Regions from separate parts of the Streptomyces sp. NPDC060031 genome, predicted to be linked through region 2. Evidence: riboswitches for the same ligand, from Rfam matches in the RefSeq annotation. Region 2 holds a riboswitch; the other holds the start of a gene.
The links. A riboswitch is a leader RNA that binds a small molecule or an ion and turns the genes downstream of it on or off. The one in region 2 is predicted to bind guanidine.
Positions count from the first base shown of each region.

Region 1: linked by a shared signal. The riboswitch ahead of ACFWB8_RS33030 (Ohr family peroxiredoxin) and the one ahead of ACFWB8_RS00910 (DMT family transporter) in region 2 are both predicted to bind guanidine.

Region 1 covers NZ_JBHWVM010000115.1:3,286-11,256, reverse strand. Annotated here, with positions in the region: gene ACFWB8_RS33035 (dynamin family protein) at 1-812, shown strand, start outside; gene ACFWB8_RS33030 (Ohr family peroxiredoxin) at 1,028-1,480, opposite strand; guanidine-III (ykkC-III) riboswitch at 1,556-1,618, opposite strand; gene ACFWB8_RS33025 (AraC family transcriptional regulator ligand-binding domain-containing protein) at 1,672-2,691, opposite strand; gene ACFWB8_RS33020 (type 1 glutamine amidotransferase domain-containing protein) at 2,957-3,730, shown strand; gene ACFWB8_RS33015 (dienelactone hydrolase family protein) at 3,812-4,561, shown strand; gene ACFWB8_RS33010 (hypothetical protein) at 4,588-6,756, opposite strand; partial or broken gene ACFWB8_RS33005 (helix-turn-helix domain-containing protein) at 6,921-7,160, opposite strand; gene ACFWB8_RS33000 (hypothetical protein) at 7,326-7,493, shown strand; gene ACFWB8_RS32995 (hypothetical protein) at 7,631-7,783, opposite strand; gene ACFWB8_RS32990 (magnesium and cobalt transport protein CorA) at 7,794-7,971, shown strand, end outside.
Region 2 covers NZ_JBHWVM010000002.1:170-8,140, forward strand. Annotated here, with positions in the region: gene bcp (thioredoxin-dependent thiol peroxidase) at 1-358, opposite strand, end outside; gene ACFWB8_RS00900 (DUF3618 domain-containing protein) at 463-780, shown strand; gene ACFWB8_RS00905 (co-chaperone GroES) at 843-1,145, shown strand; guanidine-III (ykkC-III) riboswitch at 1,201-1,279, shown strand; gene ACFWB8_RS00910 (DMT family transporter) at 1,310-1,630, shown strand; gene ACFWB8_RS00915 (transglycosylase domain-containing protein) at 1,639-4,098, opposite strand; gene ACFWB8_RS00920 (ABC transporter permease) at 4,273-5,088, shown strand; gene ACFWB8_RS00925 (ABC transporter permease) at 5,225-5,995, shown strand; gene ACFWB8_RS00930 (ATP-binding cassette domain-containing protein) at 5,999-6,967, shown strand; gene ACFWB8_RS00935 (DUF1707 domain-containing protein) at 7,106-7,792, shown strand.

The DNA.
Region 1 (7,971 bases), on a different contig from region 2:
GCGAGCCGTTGCTGCGCAGGCTCCGGCTCATCAGCACGCCCGGCCTCGCCGATCGTCTGCAAGCGTTCGAAGACGTGACGCTGCGGTACCTGCGGGAGGACGAGTCGGATCTGGTCCTGTGGACCTTCTATCCGGAGAGCGCGGGGAACGCCGGGGAGGCCGGCGTCTTCGCCCGCGCGCTCGCGAACCGGAGGGAAGCGGTCCTGGGAGTCGTCACCAGGTCCATGGAAGACCGCGACGACGATCCGGATTACGACCCGCACCGCGATCCGCGCCTCACCGGACCGGGCGGCGTGGTCGACGTACTGCGCGAGAACCTCGGGGCACATCTGACGGACATCGTGCTGTACGACTCCCACGAAGCACGACGACTGGTCGCGCGTCGCCAGCGGCAACCGGCACTGGCCGCCGACAGCACGTTCCAGAGCGAGCTGGAACGCTGCGGTTACGCAGCCCTGCGCCAGGCCCTGGACGACCTCGTCGGCCCCTTCGGCGAGCGGATCGAACGCTCCCGCGTGCGGCTGCTGCTCCTGCGGTGTGCCGGTCACGCCAAGGTTCTGGCCGACGTACTGGAGACCGCGAAGGGCGCGTTCGGACGCCGCGCCGAGTTCAGCCGCGCGTACCTGCAGGAGTGGGCCCGGCTCGAACGCGAGGTGATCGCGCCCGCCCGGACGCGGATGCAGGACGAGATCCGGACGGTGGCGGCGGAGCGGGCTCGAGGAAGGTGCTGCCGTCCGGGTTGGTGCCCCGCTCGACCAGATCCGTACCCTCCCACCGGAAGGTGCCGGTGTCTTCGCCGGGCTCGCCCGTGAGGTGGTGGAAGTGCACCCGGGAGCCGTCGAAAGACGTCGTACCGGCGAAGCCCCGGCTGTCGGCGTAGTACGGGCCGGCCTGCAGCCACACCGCTTCACGTTCCTCGAGAAGGGGCCCGCCGTTGCGGCTGATGCCGCGCCGCAGCCAGGCGCCGTGCTCGGGCACCGGGACGCCGGGGCCGTCCGGGAAGCGGCCCGCCGGCTCCGGCTCCGGCTCAGGCGCGGTCATCGGCGGCGGGGTCGTCCACGGCCAGGAGCGTCAGCGGTACGTTGCCGCGTACGGCCTGCGAGTACGGACAGACCTCGTCCGCCCGGTGCAGCAGGGGCTGGAGGTCCGCAGCCCGCCACCCCGGCAGGCTGACGGTGAGGGCCACCGCGAGGCCGTAGCCCGCGGGCGTGTCCGTGGTGCCGAGCTGCACTTCGCAGGCGACGCGCGCGGCGGAGGCGTCCGCCCCGAACTCGGCGGCGACCTCCGCGAGCGCTGAGGTGAAGCAGGCGGCGAAACCGGCCGCGAACAGCTGCTCGGGGTTGGTGGTTCCGGGCACCTTCTTGCGCGGCGGGGCGAGGCGGACGTCCAGGCGCCCGTCGTCCGTGCGGACGGATCCGGTACGGCCCCCGGCGGCATGCGCGGTCGTCCGGTACAGGCTGCGGGTGAGTGGCACGGTCATGGCGTTCGGCCCATCTTGCTCGACGAGGACGCTGCCCCGGTGCGGACAGCGGACGGCGCTGCTCGTGCAGCACCGCGCGCGTCGTCGTGCGTAACCGGGTACGGCGCATCTCGTCCGGGGCCTGAAACCTGGCCGCCGGACAAACTAGCAACGCGGGCGACCGGCCGGGGCCGGGCCCGCGGTGACGTTCCTCACCCGCTGCCGACCTCGTCGCGATCCGGACGCGCGGGCCGGCGCCGGCTGCGGTACGCCCCCGGAGGCATGCCCTCCCACCGGGTGAAGGCACGGACCAGGGCCGTCGCGCCGCTCAGGCCGACGAGGGGGGCGATCCGGTCCAGCGGCAGGGCCGTGGTCTCCAGCAGCCGCCCGGCCCGGCTGTGGCGGGCGGTGTCGAGGAGCGCGCGCCACGACGTGCCCTCGGCGTTCAGGGCTCTGCGCAGGGTCCGGACGCTGAGGTTGAGCTCCTTGGCGGGGCCCTCGGGGCCGGCGTCCTCGAGCGCGGCGTGCTCCAACCACTGCCGTACGCGCTGGGCGACGGTCGTGGCCGCGGAAAGCTGGTGCAGGAGCCGCTCGGCGTAGGCCCGGTGCAGGGCGTTGAGCGCCGGGTCGTAGAGCGGGCGGCGCCTGTCGAGGTCCTCGTTGGCGACCGTGATCGCGTTCTGCGGGGCGTCGAAGGTGACGGGGCAGCCGAGGACGCGGGCGTAGGGCTCTGCCGAGCCCGTACGAGGGTGGGCGAACGACACGGCCAGGGGTGCCCAGTCGTCGCCGGCGACCCAGCGGGCCGCCCGCACCATGCTGCTGACGACCGCCTCCACTTGCTGGGGGTGCATGGCCGCCGGGGCGACGGTCGGCCGGTAGCAGACCCGGCTGACGCTGCTGCGGCGGTCCAGGGTCACCGTGCCCGCCTGGCTCACCAGTGGGTGGTAGCGCTCGGCTGCCTGTGCGGCGTCCGCGAGGCTGGCGCAGGTGAGGACGAGGTGGCCCAGGATGTGCAGGGCGTCGGGCCGGATGCGGTCGCCCACGAGGAGCCCGGTGTGCGGGCCGGCATCCCGGGCACCGAGCACCGCGTCCCACAGGGTGCGCATCTCGCCGAACTCCAGTCGGTCCGTGGGCAAGGCCCAGGAACCGGACCCGCTGGTGTTCCCGGCCGTGGCGCTCAGGACGGCGAGGGCGTAGCACGCGGTGACGGAGGGCGGCTCGATGGTGGACACGGCCGCCAGTCAATGCGGGCACGCCACCCCCGTCAACACCGTCGGCTGTCGGCTGTTGGCCTTCGGCGGGCCGGCTGCCGGGGGCGGGCGGGTTCGGAGAGTCAACGGATTGGCCGCCGGAGTGAATGACGGCGCCGCGGGCCGCCCCTAAGGTCGGCCTTCGGACACCGAGGGGATCAGAGGCCCATAGGGGCCCATAGGGGCTCACGGAGCGCCGGGGAAGAGTGCTGCCTGCCCTGATCACCACCGCTCAGAGGAGTACGCCGTGATTCTCTTCCTGCTCCCCGCAGGCGACTACGACCCCACCGAGGCGGCGCTGCCCTGGGCCGCATTGCGGGCCGCCGGCTTCGAGGTGCGGTTCGCGACCCCCGGCGGGAAGGTCGCGCTCGCCGACCCCCGGCTCACGGACCTCGGCTTCTCCTGGCTGTCGCCCTGGCTGATGACCCGCCGCGACGAGCTCGCCACCTACCGGCGCCTCACCGAGGACCCCTGGTTCCTCGCCCCCTCCTCGTACGCGGATGTCGACCCGGCGGACATCACGGGCCTCTTCGTGCCGGGCGGCCACGCCGCGGGCATGCGGACGCTGCTCGAGGACGCCACCGCCCAGGGGCTGTTCGCCCGGGCCTTCACCCAGGGGCTGCCGGTGGGGGCCGTCTGCCACGGCGTGCTGCTCGCCGCCCGGGCGAAGGATCCCGCCACCGGGCGATCGGTGCTCCACGGCCGGCGGACGACGGCGTTGACGACCCTGCTGGAGTTGACCGGATGGAACCTCACCCGGTTCTGGCTGGGGCGCTACTACCGCACGTACCGCACCACCGTGCAGCAGGAGGTCACCGCGGCGCTCGCCGATCCGAGCCACTTCCTCGCCGGCCCGCCGCTGCCCGTCCGCGACACGGCAGCCCGGCCCGGACGCGGCTTCGCCGTGAAGGACGGCAACTACGTCTCCGCGCGGTGGCCCGGCGACTGCCACCGCCTGGCGGCGGAGTACCTGGACCTGGTCCGCGCCCATGAGGGGGGAGCGGTGCCCCGGTCGGGTTGATCGGCTACGTTGCTCTCGGGTTGCCCCCAACCCCCGGTAGGGGCTGCGTACTTGCGTCAGTCCTGGGAAGGAAGATTCGCCATGCCCGCCAAGACGCTGCGGATACCCACCACCGACGGCCAGGCCGATGCCTTCGTCGCCTTACCCGACCGTGGCGAGCGGCACCCGGGGGTGCTGCTGTACATGGACGCCATCGGCGTGCGGCCCGTGCTGGAGCAGATGGCCCGCGAACTGGCCGAGCACGGTTACTACGTGCTCGTCCCCAACCTCTACTACCGGCACGGCCCGGCGCCGGTGATCGAACTTCCCGCGTACCTGACAAAAGAGATCCGGCCCGCGGTCTTCGCCCAACTGATGCCCCTGATCGAGGCGCACACCACCGAACGTGCCCTGCGCGACGCCGACGCCTACCTCAGGTTCCTCACCGCCCAGCCCGAGGTCAGCACCGGACCGGTCGCCGTGATCGGCTACTGCATGGGCGCCGTCTTGGCGATGCGCACCGCAGCAGCCCACCCCGACCAGGTGGCCGCCGTCGCCGGATTCCACCCCGGCCCCCTGGTCACCGACGCGCCCGACAGCCCGCACCGCCTGGTCCCCAAGCTGAGCGCGCAAGTCCACCTCGGCCTGGCCGAAAACGACCTGTCGCCCGAAGCCTTCAGCGAACTCAACCAGGCCTTGGACACCGCAGGCGTCGGCTACACCTCCGAGATCTACCCCGGCACCGTCCACGGTTTCACCATGTCCGACACCGACGCCTTCAACGCCTCCGCGCTGCAGCGCCACTGGGACCGCATGCTGCCCCTCCTCGACCGCACCCTGGGCGACTGCTGAGGCTGCGCACACCGTACGGGGGCCGGTCAGCACACGCCGTACTCGGGGAGGATCCAGCCGCGGTAGCGCTCCCGCCGCTCCTCGGCCACCGCCCCCGTCTCCCCGTAGGTGAGTCGGCGCAGCAACTGGGCCGCGCCTTCGGTGCCCGCATCGACCTCCGTACGCAGTTCGCCGACGAGGCGGTGCGAGAAGAGGAGGCGGGCCAGCTGCTCGGGGGCCCACCACGTGGAGGGGGCCCCGCCGGAGGCGATCAGGTTTCTCAGCAGGTCGAGGGCCTCGTGCAGCCGCCCGTGGTCGGCGAGCAGCTCCGTCAGGTGCATTGCGGCCGGCGCGTTCTCGTCGTCAGCCATCGGCTTGACGATCTCCAGGGCTCGCTCCAGCTGTCCCTGCCGGGCGAGGAGCCGCGTCCAGCGGGCGACCGCGGGCCACATGCCGGTCGCCGCCAGGGCCGGCAGTTCGTCCAGCGGGCAGTGCTCCGCCCACTGTTCGTGGAGGTTGGTGTCCCGGGCGGCGGCCGTGCGCAGGTGGTCGACGGCCTCCTCCTCGCGGCCGTGTGCGAGGAGGATCTCGGCCAGCATCTGGCAGGCCTTGCCGTAGCCGGCCTCGACGAAGGGGCGCAGCACGGCGAGGGCCTCCTCGACCCGGCCCTCTTCCACCAACAGTTCGACCACCCGGTCGGCGGCCCCCCGCTCGGTGTGGACGTACGGCATGTAGAGCGCGATCGCCTCCTGGCGCCGGCCGCGCCGGGCCAGCAGCTCGGCCAGTCGTCCGGTCGAGTTCACCTGGCCGGCCGCCGCCCGGGCCCGTAGCGCTTCCTCGTCACCGAGCTCCGCCAGGAGATCGGCCAGGTGACCGTCGGCGTAACGGCTTCCGTCGGCCGCCCACCGCTGCGCTACTTCGACGGCCTCGTCCGGGCGTCCCACGCGTACCAGCAGCTTGATCAGTTCCGACTTCTGGCCCTGTGCCCCGAGTACGTCGATCGCCTCCTGCGCCCGGCCCCGGTCGGCGAGGAGCCCGGCCCACCGGGCCGTGGCACGGGCCTTGCCGAGGTGCCAGTCGGCCTGCACCGCCGGCCGCAACACCTCGATGGCCTCCTCGATCCGGTCCTCCCGCAGGAGCGCCTCGGCCAAGGCCTCGGTGGCGCCGTGGTCGTCGTGGCCGGCCAGCCGCCTGTGGAAGGCGGTGGCCTGCGCGTACCGCATCCGCAGGCCGGCGGCGCGGGCGAGGCGTTCGAGGTCGTCCGGGGCGTGGCAGTGCTCGCTCAGGGCCCGCCACACCGCGTCGTCGGGGCAGACCGTACGGCGGGTCTCACGCGCCCGCTGGAGGAGGTAGTCGGCGGCGACGTACCCGGTGGTGACCTCCATGTCCCCGTCGGCGCAGGGCAGCAGGGCCGGGGCGACGCCGCGCAGGGGAGCCGTGGCGTAGTCGATGGCGCTGCGCAGCCAGTCGCGCGGGGCGACGCCCCGCCGGTCCTTCAGGTACCCGCGCACGGCGGCCTGCAGGAACTCCTCCGAGACCGGACCGTGCACGCCCAGGCGGCGGGCGTCGACCGCGGCGGTGATGACGTGTTCGGCGTAGGGGTCCGGCGCGCACTCCCACCGGCGTACGAGGTCGGGAGCCGCCGCGAGGACTTGCGTGAATCCCGTGTCCGGACTGTCGAGCGCGGCACGCACCCACCGGTCCTCGTGCGCCCGCTCCCGGGCCCGGGCGTTCTCGGAGGGGGTGAACGCTCCGGCGACGTCGAAGACGACGGCCCGTTCGAGCAGCCTGCGGTCCTCGTCCCCCCGGCTGTCCCCCTCGCGGCGCGGAGCGAGGACGCGGGCCTGGTACTCGGTCGTCCACATGGTTCCCACGATCACCGCGCCGCGGTGGAGCAGGGTCCGTACGGTGCCCTCCGTCAGGGCGTCCGCGGTACCGAGGTGGACCTGCAGCTCGTCCAGCCACAGCACCGTCCGGGGGGTCGGCGCCGCCGCCAGCTCACGGATCGCGTCGGTGCTCGCGGGGTGGACCAGCCACCACTCGGGCAGCACCTCCAACACGGCCTCATAGAGCGTGCGCGTCTTCCCCACGCACGACTGGCCGTTGAGGAGCAGGAAGCCGCCGTCCTTCGCGGCGTTCGCCAGGGCCTCGCGCAGGCCGTCGTCCATATCTCGCGGAACGTAGCCGGCGGGCTCGTCGGGAGCCCCCTCGAACACGATCGGGGCGCGTACCCCGAGCCGGCGGGGCAGGGCTTCGCGGACCCGGACGGCGCCCGGGGGAGCGGACCGACGGCCGGGGGAGCGGACCGACGGCCGGGGAGCGCCCGGTCGCGGGCGGCCATCCACGGGCGGATGCCGGCAGGGAGGAGGACCCCGCACACCGCCAGATAGCTCAGGAGGCGCTCCGGAGGCGGAACCGTCTCGCCCGTGGCGTAGGCGTGCGCCGAGCCCTTCGACAGCGTCCCGTACTGCCTCCCTTTCGGAAGCCGGCCGGCCTCCTGCGCCATCTGGGCGTAGGACAAACCCGCGCGCAGACGCAGTTCCTCCAGGCGCTCGGCCAGCAGCCGTGGGGTGGTCACCCCGGACGGATCGATCCCGTGGACATCCGGTGAACGGGTCATCCACACGTCTCCCTCGTGTGCCGTCTTCGCCGGTCAGGCACGTACGGGCGGGGCCGTTTCGTTCAGCCGCGTCCATTTCCGTTGCCGGACGGCCTTCCTGGCCCCTAGGTATCAGGGGGTACACCGAGCGTATTTCGCCGCTCGCCCAGCGTCAGGAGATTGCGCATGCACTGGTCGGATCTGGCCCAGGCCGCCGGGGGTCTGCTCGCCCTCGTCTCGGCGCTCGTCGAACTGACGACCGTGATCACGGCGCGCAGGAATGCGGGGGAAGCCACGGACACGCCGCCGCCGGAGCGCGGGGCCCGGGAGGAGGCGCAGGAGCGCGACGCATGAGCGTGCAGCGCGCAGCCTCCCGTTCCGCCGGCCCGGTCACCCGCCGATCTCGGCCGCCCGGGCCCCGTCCCTCCCCCCGGCGGAGGCTGGGGCCCCTGCCACCGCGGCCACCAAGGAAGTCGCGACCTGGTCCCCGGTCAGGTCGCCCACGACCGGACCGGAGCCTGGCGCAGGTTGGCGGCGATGGCTGCCGGCTGTCCGCTCTCTGCGAAGCCGGGCGCGACCGCGGTACGCAGGACATCGCCCGCGAGCGGCCCGCAAGCGCGCATGAAATCGGTGTTTTGAAGCATGCGGGGCCGTATGGAATGCGTGGTGTACGAGGAGTGGTCGGGCCGGTCGGAGACGGTGGCGTGCCGCCTTGACGACGAGGCCTGCCGGCAGGTGCTGAAGCGGTTGCGCGGGCTGAGCGACGGCGAATTCGGCTGGGTGCGACTGGTCGACCCGGCCGAGGAGGAGCTGGTGCAGTTGGCCGCGGAGC
Region 2 (7,971 bases):
CGCCGGTGACCGTCTTGCCGTACAGCTTCTTCTCGCCGTACGCGCCGTAGGCGGTCAGGGTCTCCTTTTCCGGGTCGCTGACCAGCGTGACCTTCAGGGCCTCCTTCTCGCGGAACTTCGCCAGCTTCTCCGGCTTGTCCGGGGAGACGCCGATGACGTCGTAGCCGGCCGTGGCCAGCACGTCCAGGTTGTCCGTGAAATCGCAGGCCTGCTTGGTGCAGCCCGGGGTCAGGGCGGTCGGGTAGAAGTACACGATCACCTTGCGGCCCTTGTGCTCGGCGAGCGAGACCTTGTTGCCGTCCGCGTCGGGCAGGGTGAAGGCAGGGGCGGTGTCGCCCGGCTGAAGTCGCTCGCTCATGTCGGAAGTCTCCTCGGGAGGGGATCGATATGTCTCGAGACTAAGCTGACAGACTGTTCATGGCGGACTACGCCCCCACAGACCACGACGACGGAGGCAGCGCGGTGTCGGAAGCCAGGACCCCCGCACAGATCGAGGCGGACATCGTCCGCAGGCGCGAGCAGCTCGCCGATACCCTCGATGAGATCGGCGTGCGCATGCACCCGAAGACGATCATCGGGGACGCGAAGGCCAGGGCCGTCGGCATCGTGGACCACACCGCCGGGCGGGCCGTGGTCGCCGTGAACCGTCTGGTGACCGATCTGCGCAACGGGCTGCGGCACGATGACGGGGCCCCGCGCGTCGAGCGGATCGTTCCTGTCGCGCTGGTCGCGGTGGGTGTGGCCGGGCTGCTGGTGCTGTCGGCGCGGCGCAGGCGCTGAGGTAGGTTCGGGGCGTGAGCGACGAGACCACCACCACCACGCACGACAAGCTCCCCATCCGCATGCTGCACGACCGGGTGCTCGTGAAGTCCGACTCGCCCGAGGGCGAGCGGCGCTCGGGCGGCGGCATCCTGATCCCGGCGACGGCCGCGGTGGGCAAGCGGCTCGCCTGGGCCGAGGTGGTCGCGGTCGGGCAGAACGTGCGCAGCGTGGAGCCGGGCGACCGGGTGCTGTACGACCCCGAGGACCGGGCCGAGGTGGAGGTGCGCGGGGCGACGTACGTGCTGATGCGCGAGCGGGACCTGCACGCCGTGGCCGCGGAGCGGCTGGAGGGGTCGAAGGACTCCACCGGGCTGTACCTCTGATGTGACCTGTGAGAAGGGTCGGTGACCACCGTCACCGGCCCTTTTCGTGCGTTTTGCCCGCCCTTTGCTAGGGTGGAGGGGTACCCCGACGAGACGCGCCGTACCGGGTGGCTGGACTGCAAAGACGACGCACCCCGTTCGCTCTCGTCCCGGAGGTGGCCGTCATGGCCTGGGTTCTTCTCATCGTCGCCGGTCTGATCGAAGTCGGCTGGTCGATCGGCATGAAATTCACCGAAGGCTTCACCCGGCTCTGGCCCAGTGTGTTCACGGGCGCCGGCATCGTCGCCAGCATGGTGCTGCTCTCGATCGCCGTCAAAACCCTGCCGATCGGTACGGCGTACGGGGTGTGGGTCGGCATCGGTGCGGCCGGGGCGGCGGTGCTCGGCATGGCGGTGATGGGTGAGCCCGTCACCGCCTCCCGGATCTTCTTCATCTGTCTGCTGCTGGTCGCCGTGGTGGGGCTGAAGGCGACCTCCGGTCACTGAGCGCCGGGCTATTCGAGTAGGTCCGCCGGGGGGCGGGGGCGCAGGCCTTCGGTGGTGCCGGCCGGGTTTCCGGCCGTGGCACCGCCGTTGTTCTGACCGCCGGTCGTCTGGCCTCCGGTCGTCTGACCGACGGTTGTCTGGCCGCCTTGCGTTTGGCCGCCCTGCGTCTGCCCGCCCTGGGTCTGGCCCCCGTTGTTCTGGCCGCCCTGGGTCTGGCCCCCGTTGTTCTGGCCGCCGTTGTTCTGGCCCCCTTGGGTCTGGCCGCCGTTGTTCTGACCTCCGTTGTTCTGCCCGCCCTGGGTCTGGCCCCCGGTCGGGGGGCTCGGCCGTACCGGCGGGGCCGAGGAGTCGTCGTCCGGGGTCTGCTGCGGGGTGCTGGGGGTCACCGGCGGCGGGGGCCGGTCCGCGCCGGGCATGAGTTCCAGGTCGAAGTCCACCGGGTCCGTGCCCTCCAGGGCCGTCTTCGTGTACTGCGCCCAGATCTGGGCCGGGTAGCCGCCGCCCCCGATACGGGCCTCGCCGAGCGCGCCGTACAGGGACTCCAGGGTGCCCGTGTCCGGGTCCTGGCCCATCATCGCGACGACCGTGACCAGGTCCGGGGTGTACGCCGCGAACCAGGCGGAGCGGTCCAGTTCCCCGGTGCCCGTCTTGCCGGCGGCGGGGTGCCCGGCGGCGAGTGCGGCCGTACCGGTGCCGTTGTCCACGACGCTGACCAGCATGGACGTGGTCGTGTCGGCGGCTTCGCGGCTGACGGCCTCGTTCGCGCCCCGGTCGGGGAGGGCGATGGTGTCGCCCTCCTTGGTGATCTTCTCCAGGAAGGTGTGCGGGGTGTGCCGGCCGTGCGCGGCGAGGGTCGCGTACGCCTGGGTCATGTCGAGGACGCTGGCCTGCATGGTGCCGAGCGCCATGGCCGGGACGGCGTCGAAGTTCGGGGTGTCGGCGGGGACGCCGAGGTCGATGGCGGTCTTCTTGACCTTCGCGGTGCCGACGTCGACGACCATCTGCGCGAAGACGGCGTTGACGGAGAGGTCGGTGGCGGTGTTGACGGTGATGTTCCCGTAGCTGAGCTGCCCCTCGTTCTCCGGTGCGTAGGGAATACGGGTGCCGACGACGCGGCGCTTGTTGTCGCCGTTGTAGATCGTGTACGGGGTGATCGTGCGGCCGTCCTGGGTGCGGGAGTTGTTCTGCACGGCGGCCGCGAAGACGAAGGGTTTGAAGGTGGAGGCCACCTGGTAGTCGTGCCGGGTGGCGTTGTTGACGAACTGTTTGGTGTAGTCGATGCCGCCGTACAGGGCGACGACCTTGCCGGTGGCCGGGTCGATGGAGACCGCGCCGGTGCGCACGAGGCGGTCCGCCTTGCGCTTCTCGGGGTCGAGTTCGCTGACCACCTTGTCGTTGACGGCGTCGACGATGGCGTTCTGGCGGCGCTTGTCGATGGTCGTGGTGATGCGGTAGCCGCCCTCGGCGAGGGTTTTGTCGTCGAGGATCCTGTTCTCGACGATGTAGTCCTTGATGGCTTCGACGAGGTAACCGCGCTGCCCGGAGAGTCCTGCGGCGGCGCGGACCTTGCCGGGTTCGGGGAAGGTGGTGGCCGCGCGCTCGGTGGCGGTCATCCAGTTCTTCTTGACCATGCCGTCGAGTACGTAGTTCCAGCGGGCGAGGGCGCGGGGGCGGCTCTGGGGGTGGGAGAGGACGTCGAAGGCGCTGGGGGAGTTGAGGAGGGTGGCGAGGTACGCGCCTTCCGCTGTGGTGAGTTTGCCGACGTCCTTGCCGTAGTAGGCCTGTGCGGCGGCCTGGATGCCGTAGGCGTTGCGGCCGAAGTAGCTGGTGTTCAGATAGCCCTCGAGGATGTAGTCCTTCGACTTCTCGCGACCCAGTTTGATCGCGATGAAGAACTCCTTGGCCTTGCGTTTGATCGTCTGTTCCTGGCCCAAGTAGTAGTTCTTGACGTACTGCTGGGTGATGGTCGAGCCGGACTGGGTGCCCTTGCCGGTCGCGGTGTTCCAGGCCGCGCGGAGCATCGCGGCGGGGTCCACCGCCCGTTCGGAGTAGAAGCCCCGGTCCTCTGCGGCCAGTACGGTCTCCTGGACGGTCCGCGGGATCTGCGAGAGCGGGACGTTGACGCGGTTCACCTCGCCGTCGCGGGCGAGCTGGGAGCCGTCGGCGTAGAGGTAGAGGTTGGACTGCGCGGTGGCGGCGGCATTGGCGGGCGGGATGTCGACCAGCAGGTAGCCGGCGACGAGGGCGCCGCCCAGCAGCACGGCGAGCAGCAGGAGTCCGCCGACGACCATGCGCCAGGTGGGGAGGGCGCGGCGCCAGCCGGTCCGTTCGCGCTTGGCCTTCGTGGCCTTCGCGGCCTGCTTGGGATTCTCGGGCTGCTCGGCCATCGCGGCCTTCTCGGGCCGGGGTTCTTCGGGGGTGTCCGGGTCACGAGGGGTCCAGCCGGGGGGTGGTGACTGGTCGCTCATCTCCGGGACTCCTCGGCGCCGTGCGAATTATCCACATCTGTACCTCATGGTGTCTACCCGATGGCCGCTGATTCCGCTCCGGACGGGCGTAAATCGTTTCCGTGGCTCGCCCCTCCGCACTAAGCTCGCGCGCTTTGGCCGACGTAGGAACGACGTGGGATACGGAGGGATACGGTGCGCCAGAGAGTGCGTCTCCACCTGGCCGTCGCGGCCGGAGGGTTCCGCCGGTACGCCACATACGGGACGGCCACCGCGGCGGGGGTGTTCACCAACACCGCTTTCGGTTTCATCCTCGCCTACACGTTCATCGCGCTGTGGGACGAGCGCCCCGGGCTCGGCGGCTACGACCAGGCGCAGGCCCTGACCTTCATCTGGGTCAGCCAGTCGCTGCTCGCCGCCGGCGCGCTGATCGGCGGCGGTTTCCAGGAGGAGTTCCAGGAACGGGTGCGGACGGGTGACATCGCCGTGGACCTGTACCGGCCGGTGGACCTCCAGGCGTGGTGGCTCGCCACCGACTTGGGCCGGGCGGCCTTCCAGCTCGTGGCCCGCGGGGTGGTCCCGATGGCGGTCGGGGCGCTCGCGTTCCGGCTGGCGCTGCCCGCGGATCCGGTGCGCTGGCTGCTGTTCCTGGTGGCCGTGGTGCTGGCGTTGGTGGTGAGTTTCGCCGTGCGCTACCTGTTGGGGCTCGCGGCCTTCTGGCTGATGGACGGTGCCGGGATCAACCTGGTGGCCACCGTCGTCGCCATCTTCTTCTCCGGGATGCTGCTGCCGCTGACCGTGTTCCCGGGCGGCTTCGGGGAGTTCGTACGCCTCCTGCCCTGGGCGGCGATGCTCCAGGTGCCGCTGGACGTGCTGCTCGGCATGGGCGCGGGGGCCGGGGGCGCGCTGCGGGCGCTGGGGTTCCAGGCCGGGTGGGCGCTCGTACTGCTGGGCCTGGGGCGGCTGGTCCAGTCGGCCGCGACGCGGAAGGTGGTGGTCCAGGGTGGCTGACGCGACGGTGGACGTGAAGCCGGATCCGGATCCGGATCCGGGTCGGGAGCGGCCGGCCCCGGCCGTCGTCCCGCTCGGCGGGCGGCAGCGGAACCGGGCCGTGGAGGGGGTGCGGGGCTACGGGCTGATCGTGTCGATGTGGATCCGGTCGGTCATGACGTACCGGGCGTCCTTCTTCCTGTCGACCTTCGGGAACGCCGCGATCACGCTCCTCGACTTCGCCGCGATCTACATCATGTTCTCGCACGTGGACGTCCTCGGGGGCTTCACGCTGCCCGAGATCGCCCTGCTGTACGGGTCCTGCTCGGCCTCCCTGGGCCTGGCGGACCTGCTGCTCGGCAACACCGCCCGGATCGGCGCCCGGATCCGCGACGGCTCGCTCGACACCATGCTGGTGCGCCCGGTCCCCGTGCTCGCGCAGGTCGCGGCGGACCGGTTCGCGCTGCGTCGGCTGGGCCGGCTCGGGCAGGGGCTGGGGGTGCTGGGCTGGTCGGTCTGGGCGCTGTCGGGGCAGGTGGACTGGACGGTCGCCACGGTGCTGCTGGTGCCGGTGATGGTCATCGCCGGGGCGGGGATCTTCGGGGCGGTGATGGTGGCCGGCGCGGCGTTCCAGTTCGCCGCGGGGGATGCGGCGGAGGTGGTGAACTCCTTCACGTACGGGGGCTGCACGATGCTGGAGTACCCGCCGACGGTGTTCGCGAAGGACCTGCTGCGCGGGGTGACCTTCGTCGTGCCGCTGGCCTTCGTCAACTGGCTGCCCGCGCTGCACGTTCTGGGGCGCCCGGACCCGCTGGGGCTGCCGGGGTGGGTGGCGTACGCGAGCCCGCTGGTGGCGTTCGTCGTGTTCCTGCCCGCGTCGCTGGCTTGGCGCGCGGGAGTTCGTTCGTACCGAAGCACGGGGAGCTGAGCGATGGCCGATGCGTTGATCGAGCTGGACGGGGTCGAGAAGGTCTTCGACGTACGGCGTCGGGTGAGCCTGATGCGCAGGGAGAAACGGCAGGTCAGGGCCGTGGACGGGATCAGCTTCGAGGTCGCGCGGGGCGAGGTGGTCGGCTACATCGGGCCCAACGGCGCCGACAAGTCGACCACGATCAAGATGCTCACCGGGATCCTGACGCCGAGCGGCGGCCGGCTGCGGGTCGCGGGCATCGACCCGGCGCGGGAGCGGATGCGGCTCGCGCACCGGATCGGGGTGGTGTTCGGGCAGCGCACGACGCTGTGGTGGGACCTGCCGCTGAAGGACTCGTACGGGCTGATGCGGCGGATGTACCGGGTCCCGCCGGCGCGGTTCAAGGAGAACCTGGAGCGCTGCGTGGAGCGGCTGGACCTGGCCGAGCTGCTGGACGTACCGGTGCGGCAGCTCTCGCTCGGGCAGCGGATGCGCGGGGACATCGCGGCGGCGCTGCTGCACGATCCGGACGTGCTGTACCTGGACGAGCCGACGATCGGGCTCGACGTGGTGAGCAAGGCGAAGGTGCGGGGCTTCCTGCGGCAGTTGAACGAGGAGCTCGGCACGACGGTGCTGCTGACCACGCACGACCTCCAGGACATCGAGCAGCTGTGCGAGCGGGTGATGGTGATCGACCACGGGCGCCTCATGTACGACGGTTCCCTGGGCGGGCTGCACACGGCGGGCGCGGCGGGGGAGAGCGAGCGGACCCTGGTGGTGGACCTGGAGCGGGAGCTGCCGCCGATCAGCGTGGCGGGGGCCCGGGTGGTGAAGGTGGAGGGGCCGAGGCAGTGGCTGGCCTTCCCGGCGCAGGCTTCGGCGGCCCCGCTGGTGGCGGCGGTGGCGGCGCGGTACCCGCTGGTGGACCTGTCGGTACGGGAGCCGGACATCGAGGACGTGATCGCGCGGATGTACGCGGGGAGGAGCTGAGGCGGGCGGGCGGGCGGGCGGGGGGCTGGGCGGGGGGCCGGGTGGGGGTCCGGGTGGGGGGAAATCAGGGATAAGCCGGGGGTCGGTGTCAGGGCTAAGTCATACAACTCCCCTGAATCACTGCATAGGCTGGTGCTCATGAGTGACGAGCGGCCGGAGAAGCCGTTGCCGGAGCTGAGGGCGTCGGACGCCGACCGGGACCGGGTGGTGGAGCGTCTGCGGGACGCCGTCGCCGAGGGCCGGCTCGACATGGAGGAATTCGAGGAGCGGCTGGATGCGGCGTACAAGTCCCGCACGTACGCGGAACTGGAGCCGCTGACGCGGGACCTGCCGGCGCCGTCGTCGGCCGGGACCGGGGCCGCGCCGGTGTCCCCGGTGGCGGGTCACGCCGGGTCGGATTCCGCCTGGCCGGCCCGGATCGGCGGGTCGGGTACCTCCGCCACGGCCGTCGCGGTCATGTCGGGCTTCCAGCGCAAGGGCAACTGGACGGTGCCCGCCCGCTTCAACGCGGTGGCGTTCTGGGGCGGCGGCGAGCTCGACCTGCGCGAGGCGAACTTCGCCGAGCCCGAGGTCGTGATCACCTGTGTCGCGGTCATGGGCGGCATCCAGATCACGGTGCCGCCGGGCGTGGAGGTCGATCTACGGGGCATCGGTGTCATGGGTGCCTTCGACCAGAGCGAGGGCACGGGGCCGCGGCAGCCGGGGGCCCCGAGGGTGGTCGTGACGGGCTTCGCCTTCTGGGGCGGGGTGGAGGTCAAGGTCAAGCCGCCGAAGTCGCGCAAGGGGCTGAAGGGCGGCGGGCCGTCGCTGCGCAAGGAGCTGTAGGACCGTAGAGCTGTAGGGCCGTACAGCTGTAGGGCCCGTCCCTGACAGCGGTGCGCCGTTCCGCTCGTGGCGAGCGACACGGCGTGCCGGGAACTCTGCGGGGCTCCCGGGAGTCGGATGCTATGCACACAAAACCGGCGCCCCCGGGGGAAGGCAGGAGCACGTGGAGAACCGCAGCA